One region of the Lysinibacillus sp. HST-98 genome, then DNA from elsewhere that is predicted to be linked to it. Evidence: riboswitches for the same ligand, from Rfam matches in the RefSeq annotation. Region 1 holds a riboswitch; the other holds the start of a gene.
What was found. Region 1 has a riboswitch for cobalamin ahead of JIN86_RS14765 (hypothetical protein). Riboswitches for the same ligand answer to the same signal wherever they lie in the genome.
Positions count from the first base shown of each region.

Region 2: another riboswitch for cobalamin. It lies ahead of cobT (nicotinate-nucleotide--dimethylbenzimidazole phosphoribosyltransferase); the one in region 1 lies ahead of JIN86_RS14765 (hypothetical protein).

Region 1 covers NZ_JAENHX010000006.1:105,344-109,773, reverse strand. Annotated here, with positions in the region: gene ytvI (sporulation integral membrane protein YtvI) at 1-763, opposite strand, end outside; gene JIN86_RS14775 (hypothetical protein) at 854-1,408, shown strand; gene JIN86_RS14770 (glutathione peroxidase) at 1,489-2,034, shown strand; cobalamin riboswitch at 2,159-2,356, shown strand; gene JIN86_RS14765 (hypothetical protein) at 2,515-3,072, shown strand; gene JIN86_RS14760 (ABC transporter substrate-binding protein) at 3,056-4,006, shown strand; gene JIN86_RS14755 (tyrosine-protein phosphatase) at 4,152-4,430, shown strand, end outside.
Region 2 covers NZ_JAENHX010000002.1:396,032-400,461, forward strand. Annotated here, with positions in the region: gene JIN86_RS07625 (methionine gamma-lyase family protein) at 1-9, opposite strand, end outside; gene JIN86_RS07630 (trimeric intracellular cation channel family protein) at 350-955, shown strand; gene cobT (nicotinate-nucleotide--dimethylbenzimidazole phosphoribosyltransferase) at 1,052-2,107, opposite strand; cobalamin riboswitch at 2,199-2,374, opposite strand; gene JIN86_RS07640 (hypothetical protein) at 2,808-3,209, shown strand; gene JIN86_RS07645 (rhodanese-like domain-containing protein) at 3,247-3,549, opposite strand; gene hfq (RNA chaperone Hfq) at 3,645-3,875, opposite strand; gene miaA (tRNA (adenosine(37)-N6)-dimethylallyltransferase MiaA) at 3,973-4,430, opposite strand, start outside.

The DNA.
Region 1 (4,430 bases):
ATGGTACAATATCTATTAACCAGATAATAATCGTCATTGTTACTGCGTATTTCGGTTGGATTAATAGCAGTCCAATGAGTGTGACGCCTCCAATAATAAAGCTTACAAATAAGTGAGCCTTCATATAGCCAAATGTAGCATCTTTTAAGCGATTTAAAATAATTTTTATCTTCTTTGCTGTATTGGGCTTTAAATATTTATAAGTGATTTGCTTTAACTTAGGCAAATCAAGCATAAATAGGAATAGCGCAATCATATAAACGAGAAGACTGATAAATAGGCTGGGTATCTCTGAAAAGAAGGCAGAAACTTTGCTATAATTAAAGAAGCTTAAAAAGGATTCTTCAACTTTCTTTATGAAATCCATTGTGGTTTTTTGAAGCGAAGCACTTACTTCAGGTGGAAAGTCTTCTGTGTATTTAGAAATATTTTCTTGCATATGAAGCCACATATCTGATAGCTTGGAAATATAATAGGGAGCTTGCTTAGATAGTAAAATTATTTGTGTCATTATTTGTGTAATGGATAGATAACAAATAATAGATATAACAATAACACTCACTATGTAAATAAAAGCAACTGCTATTTTCCGTGACATTTTCCATTTCCGTTTAAAGAACATGACAATTGGTTCTAAGAAAAATGCACTAATCCCAGCAAGTATTAAAGGCATGGACACTGGGATAATAAAATAGGCAGCTAGAAGTAGGGATATTATCACAATCAACCGAAAAATCAATTTCCTAGCATTAAATTTATTCATAAACTCACCTTCTTTGCGAAAAAAATTAAGTTAAGTGTACCATAAATCAAATTTTATTACGTTCTGAAACAATAAAGGTAGGGATGAATTATGGAAAAAGAGATTTTGCAACTTTTTAGTAATCTAACAGAGCATGATCGCGATATTCAATATGAATCTTACGAGGAATTAATGAAAATTATGCAGGAACCCGTAGATTGGACATATGCAGTTTGGGAACAGCTAATAAAAGCACTTACATACAATAATGGTTATTCTCGTGCACGTGCTGCACAAATTTTATGCGCTTTAGCTGCAAAAAGTGATCCAGAAGAAAGGGTCTTGGAGGATTTTTTAAAGATTTGGGCTGTGACTTACGATGAACAATCTGCTACAGCAAGGCATGCATTACAAGCAATTTGGAAAATTGGACAGGCGGGTCAAGTACAAAGAGATTTGGTTGTATCGTATCTAGCTAAAAGATTTCAAACATGTATAGATGAAAAACAGCCATCTCTTATTCGTCAGGATATTATTATGTCATTTAAAAAGCTATATGATCAAACAAATGACTCGAAATTATTAGATATTGCCCATCGTTTAATTAATGAAGAACAAGATGCTAAATATAAAAAGAAGTATAAGTCAGCCATCCGTTCAAAGTAGCGAGGTGGTGTTTTTTGTGCAAATTCTTTGATGAACGGTAGAATAGTCAACTATAATGAATGAAAAAAGGGGATTATAGCATGAGCATTTATAATTATCTTGTTCGGAAGCCTAATGGCGAAATTTTATCAATGGAAACATATCGTGGTAAAACAATGTTAATTGTTAACACGGCAAACCAATGCCGATTTACATATCAATTTGAAGACTTACAGAAAATGTATGATAAATATGGAAAAGAGAATTTTGTAGTTCTTGGCTTCCCTTGTGATCAATTTGGCCATCAAAATCCTGAGGATGGAGAGGAAACTAAGCATCTATGCAAGGTAAACTATGGGGTCACATTCCCGATTTTTGAGCTTGTACAGGTAAATGGAGAGGCTACACATCCACTCTTTAATTATTTAAAGCATGAAGTGAATTACCGAGAGTTTGGGAAGGCAAGTATGCAGGAGAAAATGTTGGCAGAAGCAATTGTTCAACTTGCCCCAAGCTTTTTAGATGGTCGTAACATTCGCTGGAACTTTACAAAATTTCTAGTAGATGCTAATGGTAAGACCGTCGCACGCTTTGAACCAACAGATTCACAGCTCGATATTGAACAAGCAATTGAAACACTACTATAGTAAATTTCTTAATAATGTAAAAATTTGTTGGAATTTTCTCTTCAAGTAGAAGTGTTGCTATATTTTAAAATTGAGTACAGCTATTTTTTCTGAATCATATATGATAAACTGCATTACAAATGAAATATTCTTGCAGGATAAAGGTGCTAGTAAGCATAATCGGGAATCCGGTGAAAAACCGGAGCTGTTTCCGCAACTGTAAGTACAGCCATTATAAAGATTTACCACTGTCTCAAAGAAGATGGGAAGGTCCTTTATAACACATTCGTTTTATGTGACGAACTGTACAAGCCAGGAGACCGACCTTTATTTGAACGTATAAAAACTTCTCGGAAGCTAGGAGGATATACGGCAAATACATAGGCTTTGTCTAGTTTGATGGCTCAATATTGTATTTTTGTCGTTCCTTTGCAAAAGGAGCGACTTTTTTTATGCCTTTCAAGTAAGAATTTTTCATTATAGAAAATAGGGGGGGAACCAGTGAAAAAAGATGCCCGTTATTCTTGTTATCCATTTATGCGTGAGAAAGCTTCAACGGTCGATTTTGAAATTCGAACAGATAGCCTGACAACACATCTAGGAGTTGCATTAGCTGCGGTAAAAAAAGAGGATGTTCAAGTTGTTGCTGGGGATTTATTGTGTATGTTACCTATGGCTTATCATGTGAATGGCTCAGTTCGTGGGAAATTAGCAGTAACTGAAGAGGATTTATCTTGGTTAAGTGAGCGTTATGATTTTTACGTTCGCCATGTGAAGGAAGAGATTCAAAGTTTTGTTTTACCTCAAGGAACAGAAGCCGCTGCAGCCTTACATCTTTGTCGCAGTGAAGCAAAAAAATCATATCGTACTTTATACAAAGTATCAGAAGAACGAGAGGTTCCTGCTATTCTTTTCGATTACCTTGGTTTATTAGCTAATGTCTGTTTTGTCATGGCTGTTTTTATGAATCAGCAAGCTGGAATAGCGGAAATACCGTTTATTAGTAAATCCTACCCAATGAAAAAGAAAAAGGAGAATAACAATGAAGAAAGTATTTAATTTCCAATGGCTATCAGTGCTCTTACTTGCACTGGTATTAGCAGGCTGTAGCACTGCTGAAGAGACAAAAAATAAAGAAGCCTCGCAGGATACACAACACGTTGAGAAAACAAGCTATAAAGTGACAGATGACCGTGGAGTGGAAATAGCGTTTAATGAAGTACCAAAAACAGTTGTATCTTTACAACCAAGTAATACTGAGATTTTGTTTGCTTTAGGTGTGGGCGATAAAATTGTAGGAGCAACTGAGTACGATACTTACCCAGAGGAAGCACAAAAAATTGAACGTGTCTCTGATACTACGAATTTTAACAGTGAAAGAATTATAGCGTTAAAGCCAGATGTTGTCATTGCTTATACAATCGGTGATAAGGATGCACTAAAGCCGCTTGAGAACGCAGGAATTAAAGTATTTGTTATTCAATCTGCGACTACTTTTGATGATGTTTATGGAGATATCGAACAAATTGCTGCTGTGATGGGTGTTGCTGATAAAGGAAATAAATTAAATGAAGAGATTAAAGCGAAAATTGCTGAAGTACAAATGAAGGTGAAGGACGTAAAAACGCCGAAAAATGTTTATTTAGAGGTTAGCCCTAAGCCAGACATATATACAGCAGGCTCTAGCACTTTCCAGCAAGAAATATTAGATGCAGCTAATGTTAATAATGTTTTTTCTGACTTGAATAGCTGGGCAAAAGTGAGTGAGGAAGATGTTATTGCGAAAAATCCAGATGTTATTTTAACAACAGTAAACTATACAGAAGATCCAATAGGAGAAATTCTGGGAAGAGATGGTTGGAATACTGTGACAGCTATTCAAAACAAAGCGGTATTGTCCATTGATACAGATATCTCAAATCGACCTGGTCCGCGTATTGGTGAGGCTGTAGAATTAGTAGCGAAGGCTGTGTACCCAGAGTTATTTAAATAAGAAATGTTTTCATGCTAGCTGCGAGCCATTCAGCTAGCATTTTTTATGTGGTTTAAATTACTACCTAGCGTGAAAATTGGAATTAATGTAGTTTGTTCTTTAAAATAAAAGTAAGTATGCTTAATAATCTTAGGAGGTGTAGTGATTGGAGCAATTAGAGACAAAGGTAATTCCATTTGAAGCAGTCTATAATTTCCGAGACATGGGTGGATATAAAACAAAAGATGGGCGTAGGGTAAAGAATGGTTTATTTTACCGCTCAGCTGCTCTTGGAAAAATGACACTGGCAGATAAAGAGCTATTTGAAACGTTAGGGATTAAAACCATTTTTGATTATCGCGATAACAATGAGGCGTATCATAATCCTAATCCAGTGTTCACGTATGCTCAATATATACAAATCCCAGCGAAGGGTAATCATGCT
Region 2 (4,430 bases), on a different contig from region 1:
AAATGTCATTCTTTCTTCTCCATTTCACAATGTCACGCATTTCAATCAGTAAGATTTATTGACTATCTAAATTGACTTCAATCACTCTAGAATTCCCTAACCAACTACTGGTATATGAACGCATTTGACGAATGTTTTTCTTTATTTTAATCACATTTTATCAATTTGTATGTGCACCTGTAAAACTTGCCTATTGTTTCTAAGAGGATTTTACGCTAAGCTAATGTGCGGACTCAATTCAAGAAGCGTATTTAATGACCGATTTTGGCTATTAAATTCATAGATTCTGTTACGTAAAACGTCTTTTAACTTTTAAAAAGTTTATTTATTGATAGAAGGGGTGAACGGGATGGCTTGGGAGGTTTTTAGTATCATAGGAACAATTGCCTTTGCTATTTCTGGGGCAATTATTGCCATGGAAGAAGAATACGATTTATTCGGTGTATATATACTTGGTATTGTGACTGCTTTTGGTGGAGGAGCTATTCGAAATTTACTCATTGGACTACCTGTCACAACACTTTGGGGACAGGATATGATGTTTCAAATAGCGCTTGCTGCGATTACGATATTCTTTATTTTTCCACATCATCTGATTCAACATTGGCATCGTTGGGGTAACTTCACAGATGCGATTGGCTTATCAGCATTTGCTATTCAAGGCGCACTCTATGCTGTCAAGCTTGATATGCCAGTGAGCGCAGTCATTGTAGCTGCTGTTTTGACAGGTTCAGGTGGTGGTATTGTACGAGATTTATTAGCTAGAAGAAAACCATTAGTTCTCCGTGATGAAGTTTATGGCGTTTGGGCAGCTCTTGCTGGACTGTTAATCGGCTTCGAGGTTTTTACAGGGGACATTTTCCTTTATATTTTATTCGCAGTGATTACAGCTTTACGTATTCTTTCCTATATGATGAAGTGGCGCTTGCCATTACGTAAATTAAATCGAGCATAAACACCATTCAGCCAATGACCAAAAATTAAGTCATTGGCTGTTTTATTGTTTTAGCTAATGTTTCATTCCTTATATGATTAAAAAAAGACATTTAACTTACCTTTTTAACAACTGCATTGATTCTTCTAAAGTCACCATGTTTTTCATCATCGAGCAAGCTGCATCTAAAATAGGAAAGGCTAAGGCTGCTCCAGAACCTTCGCCTAAACGCATATTCATATGCAACATCGGTTCAATGCCTAGTAACGCAGCGGCAATTTTTGCCCCTGGCTCCTCTGAAGCATGGGAAGGAATAATATAATCAATTACTTTTGGTTCGAGCTTATAAGCAATGAGGGCAGCTATAGTCGAAATAAATCCATCAATGACAACGGGTTTACGATGGGCAGCAGCGCCAAGAATAATACCTGTCATCGCCCCTATCTCTAATCCTCCAACCTTAGCCAGAAGATCAATAACATCATTTGGATTAGGCTTATTTAAGGTAATTGCTTTTTCAATAACTGCTGCTTTATAGGCAATGCCTCCTTGGCCTACTCCTGCACCAAACCCCGTTACTTCGATAGGGTCGTATCCCGTCAAAACTGCTAATATTGCAGCACTTGGTGTTGTATTGCCGATGCCCATTTCTCCAGTCCCAAGTACATCAGCACCTTTTATGATTTCCTCAGTGGCCACACGGATTCCTACTTCTATCGATTGAATGGCTTCTTGTTTGGACATAGCTGGACCTTGTGCCATGTTATCGGTACCATATTTAATTTTATGAATAAGGACTCCTGCATCAAGTGGAATATCTTCTTTTACCCCAACATCTACTGTGACCACCTTTGCATTGGTAATGCCCGCAATCGCACAAACGCCTGTACCACCCTTAGGAAAATTTAATGTTTGAAAGAGCGTAACATCTTGTGGATTCGTGGTTACACCTTCCTCGCAAACACCATGATCTGCAGCACAGACAATCATCACTTTTTTGTCGACCGTCGGATATAATTGTCCGGTTATACCAGAGAGCTGTACGGCAATTGATTCTAGTTTACCCAAGCTACCCGGGGGCTTACAAAGCGCATCAATCCGCTTTCTGGCTTGTTCCATACTTTTCATATCAACCCCTGGAATGTTTTGAATCGTGTCTTGTAATAATTGCATGATTATTTCTCCTCTCGTTCTCATAAGACAAAATAAAAAGTCTGTAGTTTATTGTCATGACAAATAAACTACAGACTTTTCCATCATCTATATCTTCTAAAGCAAGTAGGCAGGTCTCCTGGCTCAAGTTCAACACCTCATAGTACCTTCCCAGCAATTTGCTAGTGGCATACACTATGAAACTCCCTTATACAGTGGCGGGTCCGCTAAAGCTTTTCACTTTATTCCCTATTCTCCCTAGTGGGCACCTATTGCTTTTATGTAATTATGATAAATCTACTTTACAACTTTTTTATTGTCAAGAGGAAAAATTTTTTGAGTGTTAACTTAGTACAACCAGCTATTCAAACAATTTAGGAGCTTATCAAGAGCTTATAACAATAAAGGAATCCTTCACTTGGATTCCAAGTCTTCCTTAATTAGTGCTTTTTAGAATTCTCTATGCCTAAAACTCGGCTTGTTACAAAAACTATCGGCTACATCAATTGTCCTAACAAATAAATCACAAATTAACTCCATTTCCACCTTCCAAAACTTGTATTTTTCCAGTTCTCTAAGAAATGTTAAACATAAAATTGAAAAGCCCTTATAATCTGTTCAATGTAAACATAAATTATTTCTGAAACTTCAGTATTGAATTGATTGAAGATTGGGTAAGTATCAAAAGTAATAAAACGATAAAAAGTTAGGGGAAGATATAATGAATGCAGAAGAATTAAGAAATGCTATTGCTGAAACCTGTGAAACACACGATAGCCTCTATGCCCAACTCGTAAAACCGATTAATCAGTTGTTAATCAATGTCGACGCTTCGATCAGTGAAGAGACAGCAAATAAAATACTGGAAAATTTAAAGTTATTTCATAGTGGTGATAAATACTTGACGGAATGTCATTTGGAGGAGAGCCAAAATTTCTTGAAAGATGGCATTGAGCTTCTCCAAGAGGGGGATTTGGCGAATGGAGCACTACAAATTTATGGAGCTGGTCTAAACTTTGCTAGTTATGCTTCAAAAGTGCAGGGACAAAAAAACGTTAATATCTACAAAAACTTTGAAGAAAATTTTAATTTTATCATGGACGCCCTGAAAAATAAACCATGAAAAAAGAAAGAGTATACACTCTTTCTTTTTCCATGGTTTATTTAAATTCTAATTCTCCATCATAAGCCAGCATGCCGCCTTCAAGGTTTGTTACATCAAATCCTTGTGCCTCTAAGTAAGCACATGCATTGGCAGAACGAGCTCCAGCCTTACATACAATAATATATGGCTTTTCTACATCTAAATCCTCTAAACGTTCAGGGATAGTTCCGAGTGCAATATGTTGAGCACCTGGGATCATGCCATGTGCTACTTCATCCTCTTCACGAACATCGATAATATATAGGTCCTCATTTGCATCTAACAGATCTAATAATTGTGTTGTTTCCATTGTTTTCATAAACTTTGTCCTCCAAAATATAAAATTCCACTATCATTATAGCTTGTAGCAAAAAAAACAGCCAGTGTGAGTACACTAACTGTTTAACAAACTTATTATACTTCTGTCTCTAAAAACTCAATTTGTTTTGCTGGTACGAATGTAGAAATGGCGTGCTTGTAGATTAGGTGCTGCTTATTTTCAGCATCAAGTAGTAATACTGTAAAATTATCATATGATTTCACAGTCCCTTTTAACTGAAATCCGTTTAACAGAAATACAGTTACAAAAACACTGTTTTTACGTAGTTGGTTCAAGAACGTATCTTGCAAATTGATTGATTTCATCAAATAGCCTCCCTACTAACTTTCTACCTCTTCATTCCTATAGTAGCATGTTCTACCAATTTATCAATTAGTAATTTTTAGAAATTTTTCTTTATTCTTATAATCGATCATCAGGCGTAATAAAATGGACATCCATTTTATTACGGAAATAAGTAAGCTGTCTTTTTGCATAGCGACGGGAATTTTGTTTTAAGCTATCAATGGCTTCCTCTAGGGTACATTTACCATCTAAATAATCATATAATTCTTTATACCCGATGGCTTGTATAGACTGCACACCGCGGATATTTCGCTGCCATAATCCCTTCACTTCTTGCAGAAGACCATTTTCCATCATTAAATCAACACGACGATTAATACGGTCATATAGCACGTCTCGAGACATGTTTTGACCTAACCCTAAAATAACATGGTTGTAAAGGGGTACTTCTCCTCGATTTTGCGCTTCAGCTGCTTTTGATACACCGCTTAATTCCAGCATCTCTAATGCACGAATAACACGACGTGTATTGTTAGGATGGATTGTCTCCGCTGTTTGAGGGTCTAGTTTTTTTA